2 regions of the Thalassotalea sp. SU-HH00458 genome follow, and region 2 is predicted to be linked to the other one. Evidence: predicted binding sites of a transcription regulator. Region 2 holds the regulator's gene; the other holds the start of a gene.

Region 1 (8,172 bases), on a different contig from region 2:
CTACAGGCGAAATCACTAATTTATTAATGGTGACATCTAAATATGGTTCGGTAAATGAAGACTTTTTCGATTGTTTAACTTGGGTATACCACGGACGTTGTCTAGCGTCGAAGTCTGCAGGTAACACAAGTGTTTCATCATCTAAAATAAATTTACCGCTGCGTTCAACACCTACATAGGCATTTTTAAATGCGCCCGCTTTCGCTGCTTGTTGTACAACTTTAAGTACTTTTGCTGTTTCCAAGTTTTCTGAGGTACTTTGGGCAATAGAGTCAACGATACGGAGTTTTCCATTTAACCAGTTTGCGATATTTCCTGTCACTGAGTAGCCAATTTCGTCGATGGCTCTATTGAGGTTTGCTTGCGTGTCATTTTTTATCGATATGTAATTAATTGTTGTCGACACTGACAAAGCGATGATTAGTAGCAAGACACTTACTGCTATGATTTTATGGGCAAATTTAAATTGAAACACTCACAACTCACTTATTATTATTAATCCACTTCTACCATATCATCGCCACTGTGAAGTTCCAATATACGGTGAAAATTACATAGATGAATTTTTGTAAAGTATTAGCAACTCTTAACTGGTAAAATAAATTGTCCAACAGAAAATGAGCAAAAACATTGAATAATCAGCCTTATAATCCATTACACGGCATCACCTTAAAAGTATTAGTTACTGAATTAGTTGAATATTTTGGTTTTAAAGCCTTAGGGAAAGAAATTAAAATTAAGTGTTTCACTCATGATCCAAGCATTAAGTCTTCATTAACTTTTTTACGAAAAACACCTTGGGCAAGAGAAAAAGTCGAAGCTTTTTATATCAAAAACAAGCAAAAGCTCCACAACCTGTAATCTTCACTTGTTAAAAAAATGAATATGCTTATTCATTAGTTTTCTAATTAATTTGATAAATTTGATTGTTTATCCCTTTAAAACTGGCAAACTCTTTTCATCATCCCTAAAAATTAACTTCACATGAGTGAAATCAATCATTACATATTAACTTGGCAGTGCCCCGACACCTCTGGTGTGTTAGCAAAAGTAGCACAAAACTTATTTGAGCATGGTGCGTTTATTACTGAAACTGCGCAATATAGTGATCCTGATACCGATACTTTTTTTTCGCGTATTGCCTTTGATGATCGCAACATGACCGTGCCAATGGAAGAATTCAGCCGAGGTATTGAAGAGCTGGCAACGCCACTACATATGCAGCATCAATTACGTAATGTTGAAGATGTTCCAAATATTGTCATTGCCGTTTCAAAAGACGATCATTGTTTAGTTTCACTTCTGACAAAATGGAAAGCCAATGTTTTGCCCGTTAACATTGTTGCGGTTGTTTCAAATCATCTAGATTGTCAGCCTCTGGTTGATTGGCATGATATTCCTTTTCATTATTTGCCGATGGAAGCTGGAAAAAAAGCCCAACAAGAAGCACAAATGCTAAACATCATTGAGGAAACTCAAGCAGATCTTCTGGTATTAGCCCGTTATATGCAAATACTCTCGGATGATATGTGTGATAAATTACGCGGCCACGCCATTAATATCCATCATTCCTTTTTACCTAGTTTTAAAGGAGCTCGTCCTTATCATCAAGCTCATAAGCGTGGGGTAAAAGTAATTGGCGCGACTGCACATTATGTGACAGCTGACCTTGATGAAGGTCCTATTATTGTGCAAGAAGTAAAGCCTATTAACCACGCTTTCACCATCGAACAGATGGTGCATTTAGGTCATGATTTAGAAGCGGTAGCTTTGTGTCATGCCGTAAAAATGCACGCCGAACAACGTATTTGTTTAAATGGTGATAAAACAATTATTTTAACTTAATATCATTTAGTGAAAATTTTTTTGCTATTTCTCATTATGGCGTTATGAATTTCTTTGGCATTAGGGTATAAAAGCCCTAATGCACAATTAGAGTTTAGTCACAATGACAGTTCAATATAAAATATCTCCTTCAAACCTCAACAGTCATTTATTTGATGTAAGTATTCACTTTCAAAGTGAAGCCGATAAAACCTACACGCTTTCGCTTCCTGCTTGGTTACCCGGTAGTTATATGATCCGTGATTTTGCGAAAAATCTGATTGCGATCAATGCAACGGATGAACAAAATAACCGACTTGAGTTACACGCCATCGACAAACAAACGTGGCAAGTTACAGCAAAAAATAAGCAAACTACACTCAACTATCAGGTATTTGCTTTCGACTTATCCGTAAGAACCGCCTATTTAGATAATCAACGCGGATTTTTTAATGGCAGTTCAACATTCTTGGCCATTGAGGAGCTTAAAGAACAAGCCTGCTCTTTACACATATCTTCTCCAAGTGATCATTCACATTGGCGTGTAGCAACGGGATTACCTCGAAGTAAAAATACCGCTAAGTATGCCTTTGGCGAATATTATGCCGATGATTATGCTCATCTTATCGACTGCCCTGTTGCCATTGGCGATTTCGACAGTTTTGAATTTGAAGTGGAAGGCGTGATTCACCATATGGTTTTCACCAGTAAACATTATGGTGACCGTGCCAGAATTTCATCTGATGTGAGTAAGCTTTGCCAACACCATATTAATTTATTTGGTGAAGTTCCTTTTAAAGAATATTGGTTTATCACCCATTTATTAGCCGATGGATTTGGTGGCCTTGAACATAAAAACTCCACCATTTTACAAGCCAGTCGTTTCGACTTGCCTAATCCCAATACTCCACATGAGTTATCAGATGATTATCAAGCATTTTTATCGTTATGTTCCCACGAATACTTTCATGCTTGGAACATATGCCGGATAAAGCCTAAAGCCTTTATTCCTTATCAGCTAGATAAAGAGTCTTACACGGAACAATTATGGGCGTATGAAGGGATCACGTCGTATTATGATGACTTTTCCCTATTTCGTGCAGGGATCATTACTTTTGAAGCCTATTTAGCCATTTTAAGTAAAGCTGCAACACGTGTGTATCGTGGTAAAGGCGAACTTAAACAAAGTGTCACTCAATCAAGTTTTTATACTTGGACTAAATTTTATCAACAAGGTCCTGACGCCGTAAATAATATTGTTAGCTATTACGTAAAAGGCTCTTTAATTGCATTATGGTTAGATTTAACCATTCGCGAAAAATCATCAGGTCAATACAGTTTAGACCATTTAATGAAAGAATTATGGATACATTTTGGTCGTCCAAATATCGGTACTCAGCAAGAAGATTTTATTAATATCGTGAATATATTGTGTAATGAAGATATCAGTGACGATTTTAAAAATTTACTAAATACTGCCAAACGAGTTGAATTGTCTGAATTATTAAGCAAGGTTGGCGTTTCATTCAATACCAGTAAATTCAAAGAACTGAATAAAATGGAGACCACAATTACCACAAACTATGTACCGTACATAGGCGCCCACTATAAGCCACAGTCAATCGGCTTAAAAGTTAGTCAAGTGATTGAAGATTCTCCTGCCGCCAAAGCCAGTTTAGCCGTAAACGATGTCATTATAGCTGTCGATAATATGCATGCTACGGAGAAGTCGATACAACAACTAGCCAATTATTTACCTGAAAATAGTGAGGTGATTTGTCATTATTTACGTGATGATCAGTTATTAACGAGTACATTGCAGTTTACAGACTCACCGTTAACTGGCGTCACTTTATCTGAAACAGACAAGGCACTTAGTCAAAAATGGCAGGTCATTATTTAACGCTGTCGTTATGACTTTGACACTGAGTGTAAATATTAACGAACAATATCGTCAAGACTATGTGTAGGCGAAAGCCGCACAAATTAGTAACAAAAGTTACTTTATATTACACTTAGCCAAAGTAAGACAATAACAGCAGAGATACTAAAATGATCAAAATTGAAAAAGTGCATCACGTTGCTTATCGTTGTAAAGATGCTAAAGAAACCGTTGAGTGGTATAAAGATAAGCTAAACATGGATTTAGTTCTCGCTATCGCTGAAGATGAAGTCCCTTCAACCAAAGCACCTGATCCTTACATGCATATTTTCTTAGATGCAGGCATGGGCAATGTATTAGCTTTTTTTGAACTACCAAACTCTGATGATATGGACCGTGACCATAATACGCCAGCTTGGGTGCAACATTTGGCGTTAAAAGTTGCTGATGTTGATGCTTTAGTTGCCGCAAAAGAGTCATTGGTTGAAAAAGGTGTCGAAGTATTAGGCCCCGTTCATCATGGGGTGTTTAAATCAATTTATTTTTTCGACCCTAGTGGCCATCGTTTGGAATTAGCCGCGGATATTGGTACGCCTGAGCAATATAAACAATTAAATGACGTTGCACATGCCATGATAGATGAATGGGCAGTGACAAAACGTGCCCCTAAACATGCAGCATGGTTACACGAGCACGATTAACGTTACTCTGTAGCAGTTAATTATTTTTATGATGCATCATTGAAAGCCCATATCCTAGCTATGGGCTTTTTTATTACTTGATCAATCTCGGCTTAAAATTCATTAACTTAGCGATGAAAAGATAGCTTTACTATGGTAGACAATCACTAATCCACGAAAATATTCGTATAAAATTCAAACAAGCCTAGCGTAAGATAATGGCTATTAATCTTGTAAGACATTGACCATTAAATAACAAATACGATAACTATTAATAAATTTGTAACATGAATTTAACAAATAAAAACAGTAAGTTAATAAATAAACATCAATTAAATTGTCAATTAATTTTTATTTATTACTTGCTCCATTCGTTCACTTCGGTAAAGTATTTCCAGCTACAAAGTAGCAATAATAAAAAGGATGATGTTGCACGGACAGCAATATGTATTCAAAGAATATGATAAATTCGAATAGGGATGGTTAACTAAAGTTAAGGAAGATCGTTTATTTCTTGTCCAGGGGGACAGTAGGGATAGCCTAAAAAAGTGTCAAGATGACCAAAAAAAATAAAAGACTAGGGAAGCTTAATAACAATACTGGAACATTGTATAAATTACTCAAAATTACAGGGACTGTGCTAATAGGTTAGGATTACCACTTAAGAATTGGACTATAATATTTGCAGTTTAAGTCAAATTTATAATCTCATGAACGACGGCAATGCCGTCGTTTTTTCTTCTTTAAATCGAAAAAAGCGATATATTTTCATTGAATTTCCCTTTTCCTCGCAAACTAACGTAAAATAGCGTTATTGCTCGTTAACCAACTTCGAAAATTATGTCACGTAAGAAAAAATCAAGAAAACCGGGTATTGCTCCTATTAGCGCCAACAAAGAAGATAGAAAAAAAACCGTAGAAGTGAGCAATAAAAGAGTCAAGAAAAAGCACGGTAAGGCGCCAGGCAACCGTCAACAAGAAGCACAAGTTAAGCAAAATAAAAATGCTGCTTCAAAGACGAATAAAGATCCAAGAATTGGCAGTAAAACGCCCATCGTCTTAACCAAAGCCCCGATGGCGGAAAAACAATCCACACCGAAACAAACTAAAGCCTCGCCAATAGCGGCCATCCGAGTTGTTGATAACCAACAAGCGTTAGAAGAAGAGTTATATGAAATCGAAGCGGATGCTCGTATTCAAGAGATTTTACAAAAACAAGACGATGAAATAGCGCTAAGCGAAGAAGAAATTGACTACTTTAATTTAAAAATGGATCGTCATAGCAACCTAAGAGAGCAACTAGGCTTAGATGATGACGATGAATTAGTGTCAACAGAGCAAGCTAATACTGAAGTTGATGAAGACGCATTGTGGGATAAGTTAGACAATAATAAATTTTCAGATTTCGAGTAAGGTATTTAAATGTTTGCAAATCCATGGAGTTACTTAATCGTAATCGCTGTTCTTATTGTTGCATCCTTAGCGTTTTATGCGATTAAACTCTTACGACAATTAAAAAAACAAACCGCACAGCAAGCGCAAGCAGAGCAAGAACGTCAGCGTTCTCTCAATCAGCATGACAAGAAAATACTCGACAGTATTGTGATTATCGTCAGAGCAATGAAAGAAGAACAATGTGATATTTCTGAAGGTTGCTGGCGACTGTCGGTATTGCTCGACTCCCTCAAAACCAGCGAAAATCATCATCAACAATTTCCTGCTATCTTTGAGCTCTATGAAGCGATAAAACATATGCCGATTTTAGAAGCACGTAAAAAACTTGAAAAACGAGAGCGAATGAAACTCGACTTTGAGCGGGTAAAAATTGAAGCGCGATTAGCCGATGCAGTAAAAGAAAATGTAAACACTTTACATCAATATGCTGCTGAAAGGGTCGCCGCTCTTACTTAGTATGTGAGTTACATTAGCTGATATTTTATTTAAGACAATAGTTCACCTAAAGCTTGAGCGTGATCAATAACACAAGCTGTCACTTCATTATAATAAGCTCATAGTTTTTTAGTTTAGTGAACGCTCATGCAAGCCAATCAATTTTTCGACAGTACACTATTAAATAAGTACAACACCAGTGGTCCTCGCTATACTTCGTATCCAACGGCTTTAGAATTTCATGATGATTTTTCAGATCAAGACTTTATCAAAGCAATAAAAAACTCTCCTAATCGTGAATTATCTTTATATGTTCACATTCCGTTCTGCCATAGTCTTTGTTATTACTGTGGCTGCAACAAAGTAATTACCCGCCATCGCAGCAAAGCTGACACTTATTTAGAGTACCTTGCAGAAGAAATTAGTGCGCGCGCCGAATTATTCACTGAATACACAGTAAAACAATTACATTGGGGTGGTGGTACACCAAGCTTTTTAACGCATCAACAAATCACAAAACTAGTGACGTTATTAAAATCGAAATTTCATTTTGCAGAACACGTGGAAATGAGCATTGAAATAGATCCTCGTGAAATTGAAATGAATTTAGCTGAACACCTCTATGACTTAGGGTTTAATCGCATTAGTATTGGTGTTCAAGACATCGACCAAAAAGTACAAGAAACCATCAATCGGGTGCAATCTACCGAATTTATTAGTGATTTTATCGCTCATGCTAAAAAAGTAGGCTTCAAATCCATAAATATAGATTTAATTTATGGGCTACCTCATCAAACCATAGAGACCTTTACCAGAACTTTACATAAAGCTCATGAAATGGATGTTGACCGTATTTCATTATTTAGCTACGCCCATCTTCCGAGTCGGTTTGCAGCACAACGTAAATTACGCGATGAATGGCTGCCGAATGTACAGCAAAAATTTGCTTTAATGAAACTCGCCATCGAAAAACTGTGCGGCTTTGGTTACGACTTTATTGGTATGGATCATTTTGCCAAACCGAATGATGAACTTTCTATCGCGCAAAGAAATGGCACTCTTCATCGTAACTTTCAAGGGTATACCACTCAAGGCAATTGTGACCTTTTAGGGCTAGGAGTATCATCAATCAGTAATATCGGACACTCTTTTTGCCAAAATATTAAAGAGCTTCAAGAGTATTATAAAGCGATTGAATCAAGAAAAAACGCGCAGATTAAAGGAGTAGAATTAAACCAAGATGATGTGATCCGCGGCGAAGTGATCCGTGAATTAATGTGTAATCTTCACCTCAATAAACATACTATTAGTCAAAAGTACGATATCCAATTTGATGATTACTTTTCAGAAGATTTATTGCTGTTAACACCTTTTATTAATGATGGTCTTATTGAGTTAACGGAAGATGCCATTCATGTCGATCAAAAGGCACGTTTACTGATACGTATAATTTGTATGAGTTTCGACGCCTACATGAAACAACACATCAATCAACAACGTTTTTCACGCGTGATTTAATTAAAAAAATCACTCGTGAAACAGTCGAGGTATTTTTAGATAGCATAAATCAGCCTTTACTCTAAATACCCTAAAATAAACTGCTCACTATCACTGGTGATGGCTAAGGCTACCTCGTTTTCTTGATCAACTTCTTGGGCAAAATTAACCCACTGGTAATAAACATTTCGATGGACTTTTGCCATCAAATTTCGGCGAACGGTGACGTAAAGACCGCCATCGTCAGAGATAGTCAACGGATGCTCTTTAGACAAGATAAACGTATCATCTAAATTGGTAGTTAGTTGCATGACGGTTTGTTCATCATCTAACCAAATCCATTGTGTGATCAACAATGGGGCATCTTCTACGGTAATTTTGACTTTTTCTACCGGGGTA
Region 2 (8,172 bases):
TACATCAGCATAGTTTTCTCTAATCGCGGCTTCATCTTCGACGATAGCAATTCTTTTTGACATTTATATATCTTTACCTAAATCGACTTGACTCAAGTTATTTGAGACGTATCTGTTTTATTGACAACGTCACTATATAAAAATTTATCAATAAATTCCTGAATTTCGTCACATTGCCATATTGTTGCCACATTTGTTTATTGCATTGCCATTATTGTGACCTTTTAATGGCATTTTTACTTGGTTTAATAAAGTCATCACAAAGAAGCGAAGACAACGCTTAAATTTTAACTTTAACTAACTATCAATAATGGTGGCATTATGAAAAATTCAACTTTAAATCAAGTGACGATAAAAAAAACTTGCTTAGCATGCTTTGTAGCAACCTCATTAATTTCAACACCCTTAATGGCAAATGATGATGTAAAAACGAGTGAATTGACTAAAGCAGAGCAACATAAACAAAACGAAAATATTGGCTTTGGAAGTGGTCTTGTATTAGGGGCTGTAGTAGCAGGGCCAGTAGGGGCTTTTGTTTCAGGGATCCTAGGTGTGTTTACAGCAAAACATATCAATGTCAGTAATGATAAAGATGAGTTAGTAGTGCAACTTTCAAAAGAACAGAATAACCATCAACTTGCCCTAGCAAATTATCAGCGAAAAATGGAGCAAATTGAACAAGAATACCAAAATGAATTACTCGCATTACAAAACAGTCAACACAATACAACACAATTACAAGCTGAAAACTTATTAATGAGTTTACAATTTTCAACTGGGTCAAGTGATATTCAACCGCATTATCAAGGTCAAATTGATTCGTTAGCGAGTTTACTCAAGCAAGCGCCTGAATTGATGATTGATTTATCAGGTTATACCGATTTACAAGGTAACGAAGCGCTTAACCATGCCTTATCAATTGCTCGAGTCAATGCGGTTAAACATGCTTTAATAGATAAAGGAATAACAGCTGAACGCATCAACTTATTTGCTTATGGAGAAGAGTCTCCGGTTGTCGCTAATAATCAGCAAGAAGTTAGTTTTTATGATCGACGCGTTGTTATCAAACTTAAAACTAGTCATGATTCAACAGGAGAGTCTTTAAAGCAACAACAAATGGTGGGAAATTATTAACGCTAATTCGAAGAATCATGGTACTAGATAGCGGTAAAGTCACAAAGAAAACCAAGACGTTATTTTAATAGCCTATTACGTCAATATAGAGCGACTATTTTTCAATAGTGGCTCTTTTTCTATGGTAAATAAATTATCTTGTATTCGACAAATTCTTTTTCATTTTGACAGTCATAACATGATTATTAACGTGTATAAAACAGCCATTAACGCTAAAAATCATTTCTGAAAATTGAATGGACGTGCTGTCGGGAAATTTTACATAAGTAAAAGCATAATAATTCCACCTTCTGTAACTTTATGATTCTTAGTGAATTACTGGGATGGCATCTTTTATGCTTTCTAATATTTTTAACGTACTTTTAGCCATACATAAATACCTTTCATTTTTGATGAGAAGGGATTAAAAGGAAAACTCAAATGAAATACAAATTTCTGAAAGGCTTAGTTACTAGCTTTGCATTGGCCATTAGTTGTACATCAAATGCAGCATTAATCTATGGTTCAGATCCCATAAGTGCAGGTACACCATTAACCGTGTTTGATACTAATACAGGCACAACTACCGTTTTAGGTTCGAGTCTTTGGAATTTAGGCTTAGCCTTTGATAATAGTAACTCACTTTTTGGGATAAATGGTACTTCTGTCTATTCAGTTGACATTAATAATGGCTCAACCTCACTTATCGGCAGTGGACTTTGGCAAGGGAGTTCAGAGTCAGCAACCTTTGATTTAAATAACAACTTGTTAAGCGCTACCAGTACTGGTTTATATAGTATCAATACCTCTAATGCGGCGACAACTTATTTAGGAGCATTTGTAGGGCATAGCTCATACGATGGAATATCAGTTGCAACAACCAATGTAGAAACTATTTTAGGAACCTTTCTTGCAGGTTCTATCTTTGCTGTTGACTCTGGTCAATTGTATGTTATTGATCCTAATACACTAGTTTCTACTTTTTTAATGTCTGCACCAGCAAGTGAAACGATCGCTTTTGATGCCAATGGGAATTTATATGCTAATGACTATACTAATGGTTATTATCTTTTAGATCTCGTCAATCAAAATCATACATTTCTAGGGGGAAGTGGACATTTTGGCTCTGCTGTATATGGCGCATACTCTCCTCAAACAGACGTTCCTGAACCTTCAACACTAGCTATTTTTGCTTTGGGCTTAATAGGGTTGGCTTTCCGTAAATTTAACCAAAAAGGTTAAATATTTACGTGGTAATGTAAAACACTGATCAATTAGATCAGTGTTTTTATTTTTAAAGACAAACAACACCATATCTAACGTTGATGTTGAGCCGTTTTGGGCTGTTATTTTAAATTGTCTCCATCAGAATCAATCAACATTAGTCTGTTAAAGTTCTTTCATCACTTTTGTTAATTAATTTTCTTGATAAATATAAAAATAAAAATAAATATTTTTACTGAAAAAATAAGCCGCTTTGCTATTTCAGCAAAACGGCCCTAGTAGATAAAACAAGCAATGTGTTACCTTGTTTGCGTATTAAACTTATTATTTAATACATTGATAAAATGGTCTTTAACATAAGCGTTAATTTGCAAGTGGTGAAACATATCCATCCGGTTTTAAGGCTAAAACATCACAGTTTAAATTATCAATTAAATGTTCAGCAGTATTCCCGATCAGGGCAGCGGATAATCCTGTTCGGCCAATAGTACCTAAGATCACTAATTCTGCATCTAATTCGTCTGCCAGCCTGACAATGATATCTTCTGGTAAACCTTCTTCCACATGGGTGTGCTCTTTACTGATTGCAAACTGTTGAGCATGCTCATCCATCGCTTCTATATGATGACTTAACATGGATTCGTTGTATTCGTTTGCATTAAATTCAGGGATCTCAATTGCGATATTAACGGGAGTGCCAGGGAAAGAGTTGACCAAATGAACATTTGCCTTGATCAATTTTGATAGATTGATCGCTTCTTCTGTGATTTTTACATTTAAAGATTGATGCTCTGCTTCAGCACTGCCTACATTGAGTGCCGCGACAATATTGCCATTCATTGGCCATAAATGATCTTTCACTAATAAAACAGGACAGGGACATTTTCTTAATATATGCCAATCAGTTGGCGTGAATATGACTGATTTTAATTTATCGTGCTGATGTGTTCCTTTAATGACTATGTCATAGCCATTATTTAATACTTCTTCAATAATGGGTTCAAAAGGTCTATTGTGCCAAATTACTTTAGTATCTATTGCAATATTATCGTGCGGTAAAACGTTAATTAACTCATTCAACCATTGAATACGATCATTAATTAATGAGTTGCGCATAGCTTCACGCTCATCGTTTGACAGCATGGTAGTCATCTCATAAGAAAAATCATATATCGAAAGGAAAGCTGTGATGGTGGCCTGAGTTTGTTTGGCTAATTCAATTGCTCTTTTTAAGGCTTTTTGATCTTCAGTGGTTGGATCTATGATTGCTAATATTTGATGATACTTTTCCATATTCGCTCCAGAATAACTCATGTTAATGATTTACTATCAGTATAGTTATATTCTTATATAACACATAGTTGAAGATTGTTTTAAATCAATAAATTGGTCGTTTTGAAGGAAAAGTTAAGCAAGCAAATACTTTGCAGATGTTTGAGATATATTTACGCAAGGCAAAAGTATGTGGGAGAGTGATGTGCTGCTATAGCGCAGCACAATCTTCAAGCTTATCGCTGTCTAAAATTGTAATAAGCTTGCCATCAACTTTAATTAAGTCATTTTTATTGAATCGATTTAATAACCGACTAATTGTTTCAACCGTTAAGCCGATATAATTGCCAATATCACTGCGAGTCATCGTCAACCTGAACTCAGTGGCTGATAATCCCCTAGCGTGATAACGGGCGCTTAAGGCACATAAAAATGTAGCAAGACGCTGCTCAGCATTCTTACGGTTCAATAAAGTTAACATTTCTTGATCATTTTTAATTTCAGAGCTCATCATACGAAGGATTTGCTTTTTAAGCTTTGGCATATGATTAGATAAATTATCTAAGGTATTATAGGGGATTTCACAAACCATTGAAGTTTCTAATGCTTTTGCAAAACTCGGATGTTCAGACTCTGCTATGGCATCAAACCCTAATAAATCTCCTGCTAAATGGAAGCCGGTAATTTGTTCTTCACCACTTTCGTTTACCGTAAACGTTTTGAAAGTGCCAGAGCGTATAGCGTATAAGGACTGCATAGTTTGACCATCTTGAAAAAGCTGCTCACCTTTATGGATAGGGCGTTTCCGGTCAATGATTTCATCAAGGGTTTCTAACTCTTTTTCATCAAGAGAATACGGTAGACAAAGTTCACTGATGCTACAATTTTGGCAATGAATATGTTGTTGTGATGCGCTTTGATTCTTGTACATATTTTCCTTAACATCTAAGTTAATTATCCACTTCGAGTATGGTATTAGAACATTTGTGTATATGCAAATTTTAGCGTCAAGATACCATAACTTATTAGTAATAACGCCATAGTTTTTCTAAAATAATTATTTTGCATTAATAGCTTTATAAAAGTAAAACCAAATGAAACCGTCAATAACGCAGGTAAAGTACCAAGCCCAAAAAACATCATGATCAAACCTCCTTTTATTGCGTTGCCGCTGGCTAAAGACCAGGTTAATGTTGAATAAACTAAACCACATGGTAACCAACCCCATAAGGTACCTAAAAGGAAAGATTTCTTTACACTCTTTATCGGAATTATCTTTTTACTTAAAGGCGATAAGTGTTGCCAAAGGTGTTTACCAATTACTTCAACTTTTGATATCCATAATAACCATTGACCAATGTATAATCCGAGCAAGATTAAAAAAATACCGGCAATAATTTTTAAAGTGACAATAGGAAATCCTAAGTGTTTAATTGCGAGTGAGCCGGTTAAACCTGCGATAGCACCTATCAAAGAATAAGAAAATATTCGCCCTACGTTATAGCTTAATATAAAGGGGGTTTTGTTTATTTGTTGCGGTAGTGCAGACGTAAGCATGGTGGTAATGCCTCCACACATCGCAATACAATGTCCACCACCTAATAAACCGATGACGAAGGCTGATAGAAAATCTAATTCCATACAAAGACAATATCTTTTACTGACAATCTTGGCAGGAGGTTAACATTATTCATCACAGGTAAAAAACAATTTATCACTTTTCAAAGGTTCCTAAAGAATGTTTAACGACATAAAATAAACAATCATTTTTGGCGATAAACTCGTTTGTTGTAGCTTTAAATATTCTCAAATGAGTTGCACAGACTAATTGATTGTCTCGTAAAGTGAAAAATTCGTCGATAACGTTTTCTTGATCTTCATTTAATAATTGTAAATTTTTTAACCCTTTTGAATCTAACCAACCTAGCATTTGACCTTGATGAGCGCCACCATAATTAAATTGCTCAATATTATCTAATAACGTCACACCAGATTCACCTTCATAGTGATGGCTATAGGTTAGTTCTACATTGTTTTTTAACGTTAACCGTAAAGGTTTACAGATTATCTCAACGGATTTTTTTTGTGGGAAATTAACGTTAGGCGGACATTCAGCGATGTTTTGTATTCCTTCAAAAGCGACTTCATGCGCTTGTTCGTCATTACTGCCTCCACACTCAATTGTTATGGTTGGACAACTAAAAGCTTGTTCAGTTAATGCGCCTATTTGTAAGCCTGATAAAATTACCGCATCGCAAAAAAATGAAGTTAACGCGATTTCTTTCATTGATAATATCGGCGATACAGCAAATGCAGGACTTGAACCCGAACAGTTATGTAAGTCAACGACGAATTCAGGGGTTACTTCTCTAATGGCTTCTTCAATGAGTCGAGCTCGAGCATAGTAACCATCATTTCGTGAAATACCAAAACAGCGATTTAGATCATTTCCATGCGCTAAAAAACGATGACTTAGTAACGGGCTGGCATTCGCGGCCTCTACTGAACAAATAATAAACCTAATATTCGTTTGCGGTTTCGGTAATTCCCCTAAGGAAGTCAACCAACGGTGAATGGCAATTAATCCTGATGGTTCATTGCCATGCAATAAAGTGACAATAACACGACATTTATCAACATGTTTACCGGCTACATCAATCACGGTTGGTACATCTAATGATAATAAAAACTGTTTAAAGTCGGCTTTAAGCGTAATTGGGTCTGGGTTATTTAAATATTCAATGTCATAAAAATCTATATTCATATGTTTTTTATTATCACTAAGTAATATCATTAACGGATTGTTTTTATTGATTAAAAGTTAATATTGTAGTTATCAACGGACACTTTGACGTGTAAAAACAATTCATTATTATGTAGAAATAACAGGCACTATTTAAGTTTCTATCATCTGCTTTGTTAACGAGCAGATAGCATGTCATACTCAAAGGTAGAACTTGTTGATTAAGGTCAATAAATTTTTATTAAACCATTTTAGTAAAAGGATATTCATGCAAGAACTCGTCATTCAAGCGTTATCACAGATTGAACGATTTGTGATCGGTAAACCTGAACAAGTCAAATTAGCACTAGCCTGTTTACTAGCAAAAGGGCATTTATTGATTGAAGATTTACCCGGTATGGGAAAAACGACTTTAGCCCATGTATTAGCGTCTTCAGTAGGGTTAAATTATCAACGAGTTCAATTTACCAGCGATTTGTTGCCTGCTGATGTTATAGGCGTGTCAATTTTCGATACAGAAAAACATACGTTTACCTTGCACAAAGGGCCTATTTTTAACCAAGTCGTTTTAGCCGATGAAATCAATCGAGCCAGCCCTAAGACACAAAGTGCGTTATTAGAAGCGATGGAAGAAAATAGTGTTAGTCTTGATGGCTGCACGCATTCTTTACCCAGACCTTTTTTTGTCATTGCAACACAAAACCCATTATTTCATGCAGGAACTTATCCCTTGCCAGAATCTCAACTAGATCGTTTTATGATGAGAATTTCATTAGGCTTCCCAGATAAAAAGGCGGAACAACAAATATTAAAATCTGCCAATATTTCGTTAAATTATGAGGAAATACATTCGATTATTTCCCTAGAAAAATTACAAACAATACAAAAACAAATCAGTAATCTTTATGTTTCAGATCCGGTTATCGATTATGTTATTGCGTTATTTGAACATTCTCGCAGTGGCCAATTAGCCGTAAATCCGTTATCACCTAGAGCAGGCAAAGCGCTGATCGCTGCAGCGAAGGCTTGGGCATTTATTGATAATCGAGATCATGTCCTTCCTGACGATATTAAATCAGTGTTTAGTGCCGTCTGTGAACATAGAATGGTTGGGCGTCAAATGACCAGTCACGAATCATTCTCAACACAAATACTGAGTACAGTTGATAGCGCATCATTTTTCAGTGATTAAAACGTTTAACTCATCATGGATGCTCATAAGCTATGTTACGTAAGTTAAGTCGATTAATTGACCAATTTCTCACTAAAAAGTTTGATACTTGGTTGAATCAACGTATGCCAAGTCAGCCTAATCATAAGCTTGCACAAAGAAATATCTTTATTTTGCCTAGCCGATTTGGTCTTGCCTTCATCTTTTTTATCGTTTTGCTTTTTATTTTAGGAACCAATTATCAAAATAACCTCATCATCCTTTTGAGTTATTTATTTACGAGTTTATTTATCACAACCATGTTTTATAGTTTTTTTAATATGGCGGGTTTACAAGTGGACGGTAATGGTATTTATTTTGGGTTTGTTGATGAAGAAATTATCATTCCTATTAATATTTCAGCTCAGCAATATAAACAATCTTTTACTTTCTCCTTTTCAGAACAAAAACCTATCTCAGTGGCTTCAATCAAAGATAAAAAAACCGTAACCATCCCTGTAAAATATAAAACTCGAGGGGAAAAACACCTTGGTCGTTTAATTATTGTTAGTGAATATCCTTTAGGTCTATTCAAATGTTGGACAAAATTAAAGTTTGATATTAGCGTGATCTGCTTTCCCAAAGTGCTTGAGTGCCAATCCTATTCTAA

The links. Region 2 encodes FNR, which switches genes on or off when oxygen is low (the NO sensors DNR and NnrR bind a similar motif). Its sites were predicted from a motif close to TTGATCTAGATCAA; they were not measured.
Region 1: the regulator FNR is predicted to act here: its motif matches at 6,351-6,364, upstream of hemN (oxygen-independent coproporphyrinogen III oxidase).

Annotation. Positions count from the first base shown of each region.
Region 1 covers NZ_BAABWW010000004.1:323,541-331,712, forward strand. The annotation lists gene ABXH06_RS08400 (methyl-accepting chemotaxis protein) at 1-475, opposite strand, end outside; gene ABXH06_RS08405 (VF530 family protein) at 631-861, shown strand; gene purU (formyltetrahydrofolate deformylase) at 985-1,845, shown strand; gene ABXH06_RS08415 (M61 family metallopeptidase) at 1,949-3,727, shown strand; gene ABXH06_RS08420 (VOC family protein) at 3,877-4,407, shown strand; gene yihI (Der GTPase-activating protein YihI) at 5,227-5,799, shown strand; gene ABXH06_RS08430 (DUF2489 domain-containing protein) at 5,809-6,297, shown strand; gene hemN (oxygen-independent coproporphyrinogen III oxidase) at 6,424-7,794, shown strand; gene ABXH06_RS08440 (DUF1285 domain-containing protein) at 7,851-8,172, opposite strand, start outside.
Region 2 covers NZ_BAABWW010000013.1:25,350-33,521, reverse strand. The annotation lists gene pdsR (proteobacterial dedicated sortase system response regulator) at 1-63, opposite strand, end outside; gene pdsO (sortase-associated OmpA-like protein PdsO) at 322-1,134, shown strand; gene ABXH06_RS16735 (PEP-CTERM sorting domain-containing protein) at 1,555-2,355, shown strand; gene uspE (universal stress protein UspE) at 2,701-3,630, opposite strand; gene fnr (fumarate/nitrate reduction transcriptional regulator Fnr) at 3,821-4,540, opposite strand; gene ABXH06_RS16720 (sulfite exporter TauE/SafE family protein) at 4,585-5,250, opposite strand; gene ABXH06_RS16715 (M14 family metallopeptidase) at 5,324-6,373, opposite strand; gene ABXH06_RS16710 (AAA family ATPase) at 6,621-7,544, shown strand; gene ABXH06_RS16705 (DUF58 domain-containing protein) at 7,577-8,172, shown strand, end outside.